2 regions of the Paenibacillus sp. FSL R7-0163 genome follow, and region 2 is predicted to be linked to the other one. Evidence: a T-box and tRNA genes for the amino acid it is inferred to sense, from the RefSeq annotation. Region 2 holds a T-box; the other holds one or more tRNA genes.
The links. The T-box of region 2 lies ahead of trpS (tryptophan--tRNA ligase). A T-box ahead of a tRNA ligase gene usually reads a tRNA of that ligase, here a tRNA-Trp.
Positions count from the first base shown of each region.

Region 1: it encodes a tRNA-Trp, which carries the amino acid that the T-box ahead of trpS (tryptophan--tRNA ligase) is inferred to sense. The anticodon was not compared.

Region 1 covers NZ_CP150224.1:203,714-209,246, forward strand. Annotated here, with positions in the region: rRNA gene NST45_RS00865 (23S ribosomal RNA) at 1-1,128, shown strand, start outside; tRNA gene NST45_RS00870 (tRNA-Asn) at 1,189-1,264, shown strand; tRNA gene NST45_RS00875 (tRNA-Ser) at 1,268-1,360, shown strand; tRNA gene NST45_RS00880 (tRNA-Glu) at 1,379-1,453, shown strand; tRNA gene NST45_RS00885 (tRNA-Val) at 1,509-1,584, shown strand; tRNA gene NST45_RS00890 (tRNA-Met) at 1,602-1,678, shown strand; tRNA gene NST45_RS00895 (tRNA-Asp) at 1,704-1,781, shown strand; tRNA gene NST45_RS00900 (tRNA-Phe) at 1,792-1,867, shown strand; tRNA gene NST45_RS00905 (tRNA-Thr) at 1,896-1,971, shown strand; tRNA gene NST45_RS00910 (tRNA-Tyr) at 1,977-2,062, shown strand; tRNA gene NST45_RS00915 (tRNA-Trp) at 2,069-2,142, shown strand; tRNA gene NST45_RS00920 (tRNA-His) at 2,166-2,241, shown strand; tRNA gene NST45_RS00925 (tRNA-His) at 2,285-2,360, shown strand; tRNA gene NST45_RS00930 (tRNA-Gln) at 2,380-2,454, shown strand; tRNA gene NST45_RS00935 (tRNA-Gly) at 2,461-2,535, shown strand; tRNA gene NST45_RS00940 (tRNA-Cys) at 2,546-2,619, shown strand; tRNA gene NST45_RS00945 (tRNA-Leu) at 2,634-2,712, shown strand; gene NST45_RS00950 (AraC family transcriptional regulator) at 2,850-3,605, opposite strand; gene NST45_RS00955 (BMP family ABC transporter substrate-binding protein) at 3,935-5,074, shown strand; gene NST45_RS00960 (ABC transporter ATP-binding protein) at 5,192-5,533, shown strand, end outside.
Region 2 covers NZ_CP150224.1:3,224,301-3,229,833, forward strand. Annotated here, with positions in the region: gene NST45_RS14335 (DUF4179 domain-containing protein) at 1-788, opposite strand, end outside; gene NST45_RS14340 (sigma-70 family RNA polymerase sigma factor) at 781-1,317, opposite strand; gene NST45_RS14345 (winged helix-turn-helix transcriptional regulator) at 1,541-1,924, shown strand; gene NST45_RS14350 (hypothetical protein) at 2,075-2,500, opposite strand; T-box leader at 2,698-2,980, shown strand; gene trpS (tryptophan--tRNA ligase) at 3,085-4,080, shown strand; gene NST45_RS14360 (aminopeptidase) at 4,149-5,381, opposite strand; gene NST45_RS14365 (hypothetical protein) at 5,486-5,533, opposite strand, start outside.

The DNA.
Region 1 (5,533 bases), 3.0 Mb from region 2:
CCAAGCGACTGTTTAGCAAAAACACAGGTCTGTGCGAAGCCGCAAGGCGAAGTATACGGGCTGACGCCTGCCCGGTGCTGGAAGGTTAAGGGGAGTGGTTAGGGGTAACCCGAAGCTATGAACCGAAGCCCCAGTAAACGGCGGCCGTAACTATAACGGTCCTAAGGTAGCGAAATTCCTTGTCAGGTAAATTCTGACCCGCACGAATGGCGTAACGACTTGGGCGCTGTCTCAACGAGAGATCCGGTGAAATTTTAATACCTGTGAAGATGCAGGTTACCCGCGACAAGACGGAAAGACCCCATGGAGCTTTACTGCAGCTTGATATTGAATTTGGGTACGATCTGTACAGGATAGGTGGGAGCCGTAGAAATCGGAGCGCAAGCTTCGGTGGAGGCGCCGTTGGGATACCACCCTGATCGTATCTAGGTTCTAACCTAGTACCCTTATCGGGTACGGGGACCGTGTCAGGCGGGCAGTTTGACTGGGGCGGTCGCCTCCTAAAGAGTAACGGAGGCGTTCCAAGGTTCCCTCAGAATGGTTGGAAATCATTCGCAGAGTGCAAAGGCATAAGGGAGCTTGACTGCGAGACCTACAAGTCGAGCAGGGACGAAAGTCGGACTTAGTGATCCGGTGGTACCGCATGGAAGGGCCATCGCTCAACGGATAAAAGCTACCCTGGGGATAACAGGCTTATCTCCCCCAAGAGTCCACATCGACGGGGAGGTTTGGCACCTCGATGTCGGCTCATCGCATCCTGGGGCTGAAGTAGGTCCCAAGGGTTGGGCTGTTCGCCCATTAAAGCGGTACGCGAGCTGGGTTCAGAACGTCGTGAGACAGTTCGGTCCCTATCTGTCGTGGGCGCAGGAAATTTGAGAGGAGCTGTCCTTAGTACGAGAGGACCGGGATGGACGTACCGCTGGTGCACCAGTTGTTCCGCCAGGAGCATGGCTGGGTAGCTACGTACGGACGGGATAAGCGCTGAAAGCATCTAAGCGTGAAGCCCCCCTCAAGATGAGATTTCCCAATTAGTAAGACCCCTTGAAGACGACGAGGTAGATAGGTTGGAGGTGGAAGTGCAGCAATGCATGGAGCTGACCAATACTAATCGGTCGAGGGCTTATCCTATACTTAGAATGCAAATTCGTTTCGGATTCAGTTTTCAGGCATCAAGCCTGGTATGAATATTCCCTGATAGCTCAGTTGGTAGAGCACTCGACTGTTAATCGAGTTGTCACAGGTTCGAGTCCTGTTCGGGGAGCCATATGGAGAGGTGTCCGAGTTTGGCCGAAGGAGCACGATTGGAAATCGTGTAGGCGCCACAAGCGTCTCGAGGGTTCGAATCCCTCTCTCTCCGCCACAAATTTTTAATTAGTATGGCCCGTTGGTCAAGGGGTTAAGACACCTCCCTTTCACGGAGGTAACATGGGTTCGAATCCCATACGGGTCACCAAATTTTCACTTGATTTATCCTAGTGGACTTTGGTACAATAACAATTGTTGTTTATGGAGGCTTAGCTCAGCTGGGAGAGCATCTGCCTTACAAGCAGAGGGTCGGGGGTTCGATCCCCTCAGCCTCCACCATAACATATTTTTACTGACGCGGGGTGGAGCAGCCCGGTAGCTCGTCGGGCTCATAACCCGAAGGCCGCAGGTTCAAATCCTGCCCCCGCAACCAATTAACTTAAGCAATTATATCTTTTGGAACCGTGGTGTAGTTGGCCTAACATGCCTGCCTGTCACGCAGGAGATCGCGGGTTCGAATCCCGTCGGTTCCGCCACTTTCATCATGGCTCGGTAGCTCAGTCGGTAGAGCAGAGGACTGAAAATCCTCGTGTCGGCGGTTCGATTCCGTCCCGAGCCACCATTTATTATCACAAAAGAATGAGTGCCATGCCGGTGTAGCTCAATTGGTAGAGCAACTGACTTGTAATCAGTAGGTTGGGGGTTCAAGTCCTCTCGCCGGCACCATCCTTGGAGGATTAGCGAAGTGGCCAAACGCATCAGACTGTAAATCTGCTCACGTAAGTGTTCGGTGGTTCGAATCCATCATCCTCCACCAGTTTTTAGGGGCATAGTTTAAAGGTAGAACAACGGTCTCCAAAACCGTTGGTGTGGGTTCAATTCCTGCTGCCCCTGCCAAGTTCTTTCTAAAGTTTAATATGGCGGCCGTGGCGAAGGGGTTAACGCACCGGATTGTGGTTCCGGCATTCGTGGGTTCGAGACCCATCGGCCGCCCCATTTACTTTAAAATGAATAATGGCAACAATATCAACTTAATATGGCGACTGTGGCGAAGGGGTTAACGCACCGGATTGTGGTTCCGGCATTCGTGGGTTCGAGACCCATCAGTCGCCCCATTTTACTTTAAAATGTTATTGGGGATTAGCCAAGCGGTAAGGCAACGGACTTTGACTCCGTCACTCATAGGTTCGAATCCTATATCCCCAGCCATTTTATGCGGACGTGGCTCAGCGGTAGAGCATCGCCTTGCCAAGGCGAGGGTCGCGGGTTCGATTCCCGTCGTCCGCTCCAAAATTTACATGGCGCCATAGCCAAGTGGTAAGGCAAAGCTCTGCAAAAGCTTTATCCCCAGTTCAAATCTGGGTGGCGCCTCCATTTAGTTCATATGTGCCGGCGTGGCGGAATGGCAGACGCGCTCGACTCAAAATCGAGTGGGAAACCGTGGAGGTTCGAGTCCTCTCGCCGGTATCTTAAAAGGGTTAGTAAGATTGCTTTTATAAGCAATCTTACTAACCTTTTTTCTTTATGTTCTTAGTTTTACAGGATTAAGCCGTTGAATAGAGGAGTTTCTCTATTTCAACGGCTTTTTTTAATCTGATTAGTGATTAACCTGATTGATTATTAATGCGGAATGCTCGCGGGGTATGACCTATTTCTCGTTTAAACATATTGCAGAATTGGGCATCGTTCACAAAACCTGCAGCAGCAGATACTTCAGAGATTTGCATCTGAGTATGACGTAATAGAGATTTTGCATACTCCAGGCGTTTTAACAGCAAATACCGCAGGGGTGAGGACCCGAAACGTTCTTTAAATAGATGGCGAAAACGATCGTAGCTATATCCGGACATTTCTGATAGTGTTTCGACGGACAATTTATGGCGATAATGCTCATTCATATAATTAAGGACATATTGTACTCGATCTTCTGATGGGGATTGATATCCAGAGGCACTAAGAAGCCTCATAAGATGGACGGTAATCTCGCTCATTTGTAGGTTTAGAAGCTCAGAGAATCCGTCTTGCTTACGTGTAAACTCTGCTTTCATTCGCAGCAGGATTTGAAGAACGGTCTGATCTTTATCATCTTCATATACGCCGAGCAGATTACTCATATTAGGGTGTTCCGAGTGGAAGCCTACAAATAATACATTTGCATCCTCACGGTGGTGCTCGTCATGTTTATGATTGGGTGGCACAAGCGCGAAAGAAGAGGAGCGAAAATGGTAACTTCGTGGGCCAACATTGGTTGTCCCTACCCCCTGTAAATAATAGACCAGTTCGTAGCATTCATGCTGGTGTGGAGGGATATAAGTATTTAGCTCATGTGTGGCACTTACAATATATAGAACACGATCCATGATGATCCTCCAATACTTATGTTTTAGCCGAATCGTACAAAACTATGACCGAAATCATATAATTATTTTTAATAATATTTGTTATGATCGTATCAATAAATCCGAAAGTTCGCAACCTGACTGGCCATCTCGTTCGGAAATAAAGCGGATTATTAATAATAATGGTATTTTTATTGCTATTTTTGAGCCTAAACGTTAAATTTATTACTTTTAATGATACTTTATTTGGAAAAAAGAGAATTTCCATTTGAACCGTGAATTATACAATGGGTGAAGATGGGGATTCTGCCGGATTACTAACCAACTAAAATTAGGGGTGGAATAGAGTAATGAATAAAAAAGTTCTTTCTTTGTTGTTATTAATGGTGATGGTTCTGGTCACAGCATGTGGGAATAACACGTCCAATAACGGTTCTTCTGCGAATACTGGATCAAACGCTGCTGAGGGTGGAGAAAAAGGTTCAGGGGATAAACTCAAGGTTGTATTGCTGATTCCGGGGACACTTGGGGATAAATCATTTTTTGATTCCGCTAATAACGGCTTGCAAAAGGTTAAGAATGAACTAGGTGCAGTAACAAAGGTTGTTGAAATGGGCGTTGATAAAACGAAATGGGAGCCTACATTTAACGATATCGCTTCCGAGGATTGGGATGTAATTATTTCTGGCGGTTCTGAAATTACAGAGATGTTTAATGCAACGGCAGAATTGTATCCAGACAAAAAATTCATTAATTATGATACCGACATCGATGAAGCACCAGATAACATGTACAACATGTCTTATGCGACAAATGAAGTATCTTTCTTGGCAGGTGCCGTAGCAGCATTAGCTACACAATCGGATATGCCGAATGCTACCCCTGAGAATGTGATTGGGTTTGTGGGCGGTATGGATATTCCGGGGATTAATGCTTTCTTGGTCGGCTACATTCAAGGTGCTCAGTATGTTGATCCTGATGTAAAAGTGGCTGTGTCGTACGCTGGTGATTTTGTTAACCCGGCAAAAGGTAAGGAACTTTCTCTAATTCAATATAACTCCGGCGTGGATGTTATTTTTAACGTGGCTGGGGGTACAGGTCTTGGGATCTTTGACGCAGCTAAAGAAAAGAAAAAATATGCAATCGGTGTAGACTCCGATCAGGCAATGTTGATTAACGATACGGATAGTGAAAAAGCAAATCTAATCGTTACTTCATCTATTAAAAAGATTGATACGGCTATTCTAGGTGCAGTGAAGAGATTGCAAGAGGGAACGCTAGAAATGGGCAAACGTGATGTGTTGAGCTTTGTAGATGATGGTGTAGGTATTGCTGAGAATGATATTTATAAAAATGTATTCCCGGCTGATCTTCAGGCCAAGGTTGAAGAAGTGAAGCAAAAGCTGATCAATAAAGAAATTAAAGTGGATAATGCGATGGGGATGGAAACCGCAGAGGTAGAAGCTATTCGTAACGCAGTTAAGCCTTAAGCTTTAAATCTTAAGATCAGCTCTATAGTGATAAACCTACAGTTGGAGATTCTTCTAGTCAGGGGAATTCCAGCTGTATATTTTTGCAGACCTCCAAGTTGAAAGGCGTTGAGACCTATGTACAAAGCTCTGCTGGAAATGCGGGGAATTACCAAGGTATATCCCAATGGCGTCGTTGCAAATAAAGACGTGCATTTTTCTTTACGTGAGGGAGAAATACATGCGATTGCAGGTGAGAACGGTGCTGGTAAATCGACTTTAATGAAGATTATGTTCGGCATGGAAGAGCCAAGTGAAGGCGAGATCTATATCAAGGGTGAAAAAGTAAAGCTGCAATCCGCTCAGGACGCCATTGATAGAGGCATCGGCATGGTCCATCAGCATTTCATGTTGGTACCTTCTTTTACGGTGGCAGAGAATATGGTGCTGGGTATGGAGCCGCGCAGAGGAGTTGGCATT
Region 2 (5,533 bases):
ACAACTAACGTCTCCGTCTTCAGCTCCCAAAACTTAGGATCAATAGAGAAGTTTACTTTTAAACGATCAGAATACCGCATGTCAGATAAAACCGTTCCTGTTTTCGGTTTACTTAACATTCCCGGGTCTACAGAGGCAATCTGAAAATCCGCCACTACGTCTGTTGGCCTTGGTTTATTTCGGTCCAGTGAAAATACAGTTTTGCCGAGCCAAGTATATATGGTTCCCTCTGCGTGTGCTCCCATTCCGCCTCTATTCCCATTCTCCTCCATTACATCTCGTCCAGTTTCAGCATCTGTCAGCTTCACACTATTTACACTGTACACTTCCTGACCATCACTTGTTGTTCCTGTATACAGCAGCATGATTTTGTTTTCATCAGCAAGCACAGCATTCAGAGTAATTTTATATCCATTTGATTCAGCACTCTTATTAACGATTTGTACATAATCATTCCGGATTGCAGACTCTAAAGTAAGAGCATCAATATCAGCTGCAGCCAATGTTTTAAAAGGCTCCAACACGCCCCAATCGAACGTTTCAGCACTCGAAGTCCCTTGCTGTGGCATCAGCTGGGTTGGATTGAAGAACAGCAGGCCCGCTATCATCACTGCAGCCGCCAGCACAGACATCGCGCTTTTTGTGAACATTAACCTTCTGCCACGTTTCTTGCCTAATTCCAAGCCTGCTTGGATCGCATAGATTTGAGCGGCTGCATTCTCTATTTTTTGTTCTTGTGGGATACGTTCGGCATCGCTTAACATGGCAAGCTCCTCTTGACTACTCATTGTTCCATTCACCCCGATTCTTTATGATGGTTCGCAACTGCTTGAGCCCTTTATGTTGCCAAGTCTTAACCGTTCCCTCGGGTTTATTCATAATGTTAGCGATCTCAGTCAAGGTCATATCGTTGTAGTATTTTAGCAGCAGCACATGGCGATACTTGGGCTTAACCTGCTCAAGTGCCCACAACATTTCCATCCGATGATGGCCAATATGTGTGACCTGTTCTCCTATTCTTTCATCTACCAGCGGCATGGAACGTTTTCTTCGTCTTTGTTCATCTATACAGACATAAATTAGAATTCGAATAATCCATGATTTGAATGCTTTGGGGTCCTTTAATGTTTTTCTTTTAATCCAGGCCCGGCAAGTCATTTCCTGCATCGCTTCCAGCGCATCGTTTCGGTTCCGCAAGTAACTATAAGCAATACTGTACAGTTGTTCTCTATGTACCAATATCGAATCGTAAAAATCCGTCTCGCTCCGAGTATCAAGAATCGTTACTTTTTTCATTTCTGCATTAGTCATCGTCATGTCCTTCCTTAGCCTCCCCTCTTCAACCTTTCATAGATTAAGACGGGGGAGGTATAGAAACGGTTTTTGTTTCGTTTAACTTTTTTGCCAAAAGCTCTCTAAATTATAGCATTCTATAAAAATTGAACGAAAAATGTTATGATAGGTTAAATTGGACATAATCAATAGTACGCACTTAAAAGTGCCATAGGTACTAAAAAGTACCCATACCATGGAGGTTATCATGACAACAACACCAACAACAACTGTCAAGAAAAAATACAATATTTCTGTTGAAGCCACACTAGAGGTCATCGGAGGGAAATGGAAATGCGTAATTCTATGTCATTTAACTCATGGCAAAAAACGCACCTCCGAGTTAAAACAGTTGATGCCCGGCATTACTCAAAAAATGTTAACCCAGCAGCTACGCGAGCTTGAGGCAGATGGAATCATCAACCGAATTGTTTATAATCAGGTTCCACCAAAAGTAGAATACGAGCTTAGTGAATATGGTGATAGTTTAAGCGATATTTTGACTGCATTATGTAATTGGGGAGAACAACATATCATTAAGCAATTCGGCGATAAATACGCTGTTTTAGAGGATAACATTTTAAATAAATAAACCGCTCTATCAAGGGTATGGTTGGATATTTATGCTGCGAGAGTTGTACTTCAATTATACGTTCATGAAAAAAGGACAGCTGAATCAGATCGATTCAACTGTCCAAAGCTTTGATTCACCCGTCCCTTGAATGGCGCATAGGAACATAACTTAAATTACGCCCTCTCCTCCAATAGCAGTTGCTGTGAATGATATGGGTCCAAATAGATTTATAGGCAAGTTGCTATCATTCTGAATTACCAATTCATAATTGTGGACTCCAATATAAGCACCATCAACCCACTGAGCACTTAATTGAATATCAGTAATAGTAGTAAAACGATAAAAGGATCTATAAATATCGACTCCAGCTCGTCGGATGATAACAAGAAATTGGCTATTAGCAAGTGCAGTAAGACTAAAACTACCATTTAACTCGACTCTACTGGAGAAAGAAGCCGGATTAGCCGGACTAATATTTACTTGCGCTGTGGCTAGACCCGCTCCAGCTCCAGGAATCCCTGCAACCGTTATAGCTGTAGTAAACGGATCTAACGGGATTTTTGCCTGTGACCCATAACTTATTATTGTCGCCATTTATCATCACTCCATTTCAAGGTTATAGAGTAGTATATTGTGAATCCGCAATGATAGATTGGACTAAATTCCTGATGATTATATACATTTAAGGTATACTTTGCTAGATCATATAAACCTAGATACCTCATCAATCACCATACGATTTCCACTCATTGACAACACCCCTGTTCAGAATTACAATAATTCACATATCATGAACAACGATGACAAAGGGTAAGTAGACAGACGAACATGGTCTTCAGAGAGCCGGTGGTAGGTGCGAACCGGTGACCAGCGTATGCTCGAATGGCCTTTATAGTTGTTTTTCCGAACTATCTTAATGGATGCAGTAGGGAAAACCGGGGTTCCCGCCGTTATCAAGGGACCTGTATCGAGAATTAATTCAACCTCTCCGTACAGGTAAGAGAAGATCGAAAGCCAAGAATCGTAAGGTGACACGATCATTTAAGGTGGTACCACGACAACTTCGTCCTTATTGGATGAGGTTTTTTTGTCATTTAAAGGAGGTGATGGCCATGGATGATGGCTGGTGGTGGCGACTCGAGTGTAACCAAATGCTAAATAACAGGAGGAATTTTTATATGATGAACGAACGTGTCTTAACTGGAGATCGAGTGACTGGAAAGCTTCACCTTGGCCATTACGCCGGCAGCTTGCAGACCCGAGTAGCCCTTCAGGAGCAATATGAAACTTTTGTGTTTTTAGCGGATATTCAAGCCCTAACGACCCATTTTGATCGTCCGCAGCTACTGGGTCAACATCTGCATGAGATCACACTGGACTATTTATCTGCGGGTATAAATCCGGAGAAAACAACTATATTTATTCAATCGATGATCCCTGAAATCGCAGAGCTGACCATCTTGTTCTCTATGTTTGTTACTGTGAATTCTTTACGGCATAATCCCACGATTAAAGCCGAATCAAAAAATTCCAGCTTTGATGAATTGTATTACGGTTTTCTAGGTTATCCAGTTAGTCAGACTGCTGACATAACTTTTTGTAAAGCAACGATCATTCCTGTAGGAGAAGACCAGCTCCCCCATCTGGAATTAACCCGCAAAATCGTCCGCAGATTCAACGAGCTGTACAGCCCGATACTGGTGGAACCCAAAGCGCTGATCAGTGAGACGCCGAGACTTGTGGGTACGGATGGCAACGCTAAAATGAGTAAAAGCCTTGGCAATGCCATCGAGCTGGACTCCACTAAGGAAGAAATCACCTTCAAGATAAGAAAAGCCACAACCGATCCTGCGCGTGTGCATAAAAATGATCCCGGACATCCAGATATCTGTCCTATTTTTGCTTATCATGGTGCTTTTCGCTCAGCGGGGGTAACCGAAATTCGTGAAGGCTGTGAGCGGGGTACCATGGGTTGTTCTGCTTGCAAACAGTTGATTTCGACAGCTCTAGATCAGCTTATAGAACCGATGCGAGAGCGGCGTTCCTATTATGCTACTAAGCCCAAGCTTGTGCAGGAAATCTTAATCTCTGGAACACAGCATGCCCGCAGCATTGCTCAGGAAACAATGGCCGAAGTACGTGAGGCTATGAGTCTTAACTATTTTTCAATCTAAAAATGATATTTATAGGTACTCAAAAAAGCCGGAAGCTCATTGGAAGAGATCCGGCTTTTTTCTTCTCCTTACAACACCCAATTTCCCTTACGGAATACGGGTTCAATCGTGCCGTCCGCCAGCTCTCCGTCAATATCCAGCTCTGCTGAACCGATCATAAAATCGACATGAGTTAAGCTGACATTAGCTCCTCTAGCCACAAGCTCTTCGTTCGTAAGCTTTGTGCCGCCTTCAATATTTACAGGATAAGCACTTCCTAGCGCGAAATGGCAGGAGGCATTCTCATCAATCCCTGTATTGTAAAAAATGCGGTTCAAGCGAGAGATTGGAGAATCATGCTGCACTAAGGCTACTTCTCCTAGATAAGATGCACCTTCATCCGTTGCCAGCAGTGAGGTTAAATGCTCACGTCCGGATTCAGCTTCATAAGCTACGACTTTCCCCTTTTCAAAAGTGAATGAAAGTCCTTCAACTAAACGTCCATTCAAATTAAGAGGGAGCGTGCTTCTAACTGTGCCATTCACTCCAGTACGATGGGGCATGGAATAAATCTCTTCCGTTGGCATATTAGCAACAAAATAAACACCTTTATCATTCTCACCGCCACCCCCGCGCCATAAATGGCCTTCCGGAAGCTCTACATGCAGATCCGTTCCCGGAGCACGGTAATGCAGGCTTTTATAACGTTTAGCGTTCATTCTATCCTGACTTTCTTTCAACTGACCAATATGCTCTCTCCAAGCAGCTACCGGATCATCGCTGCCCACACGATTCATCTGGAATACAGCTTCCCACATCGCCTCTACCCGCTCTTCTTCAGGAAGATCGGCAAAAACCTTGTTCGCCCAAGCACGTGTTGGCGCTTTGACCAGAGACCAGCTGATTTTGCTGTTCCGAGTATATTTGGAGTAGTTCTTGCGAGCAATAGCTGCTGCTTTGACTGCTCTAGATACCTTAGAAGAATCAATGCCATTAAACAGTTCCGGATCAGGTACTTTAATATGTAAGATGGCACCATTTTCTTCCGCGAATTTCTCCATCATCTCAGCCTGCCACTGTGGATAGTAATCGAAAGAATCCTCTGGGGCTTTTTCATAACGGATCCGTGTAGTTGCTTCATCGTCCCAGTCAACAATTACATATTTAGCTCCCGCTTCATAGGCTTTCGCTACAATCAAGCGAGTAAGTTCTGCGGTTTCTATCGGTGCATGTACCATAAGGACTTGTCCAGGCTGTACATTTACTCCTACTTTTACAACTAGGTTCGCGTATTTCTCCAGCATTACTTCAAAATCTTTCATGAATTCTCTTCCTCCATCTCTAGGGTTGCTATAAGCACTCGGTCAGCTTCACTTCTTATTTTAACGCAAAACGAGGATAGTTGCGATTCGATTTAGATTCTCAGTTACTTCACTTCAGGTATTTCCCCTGTATAGACACCTAGATCATTCTT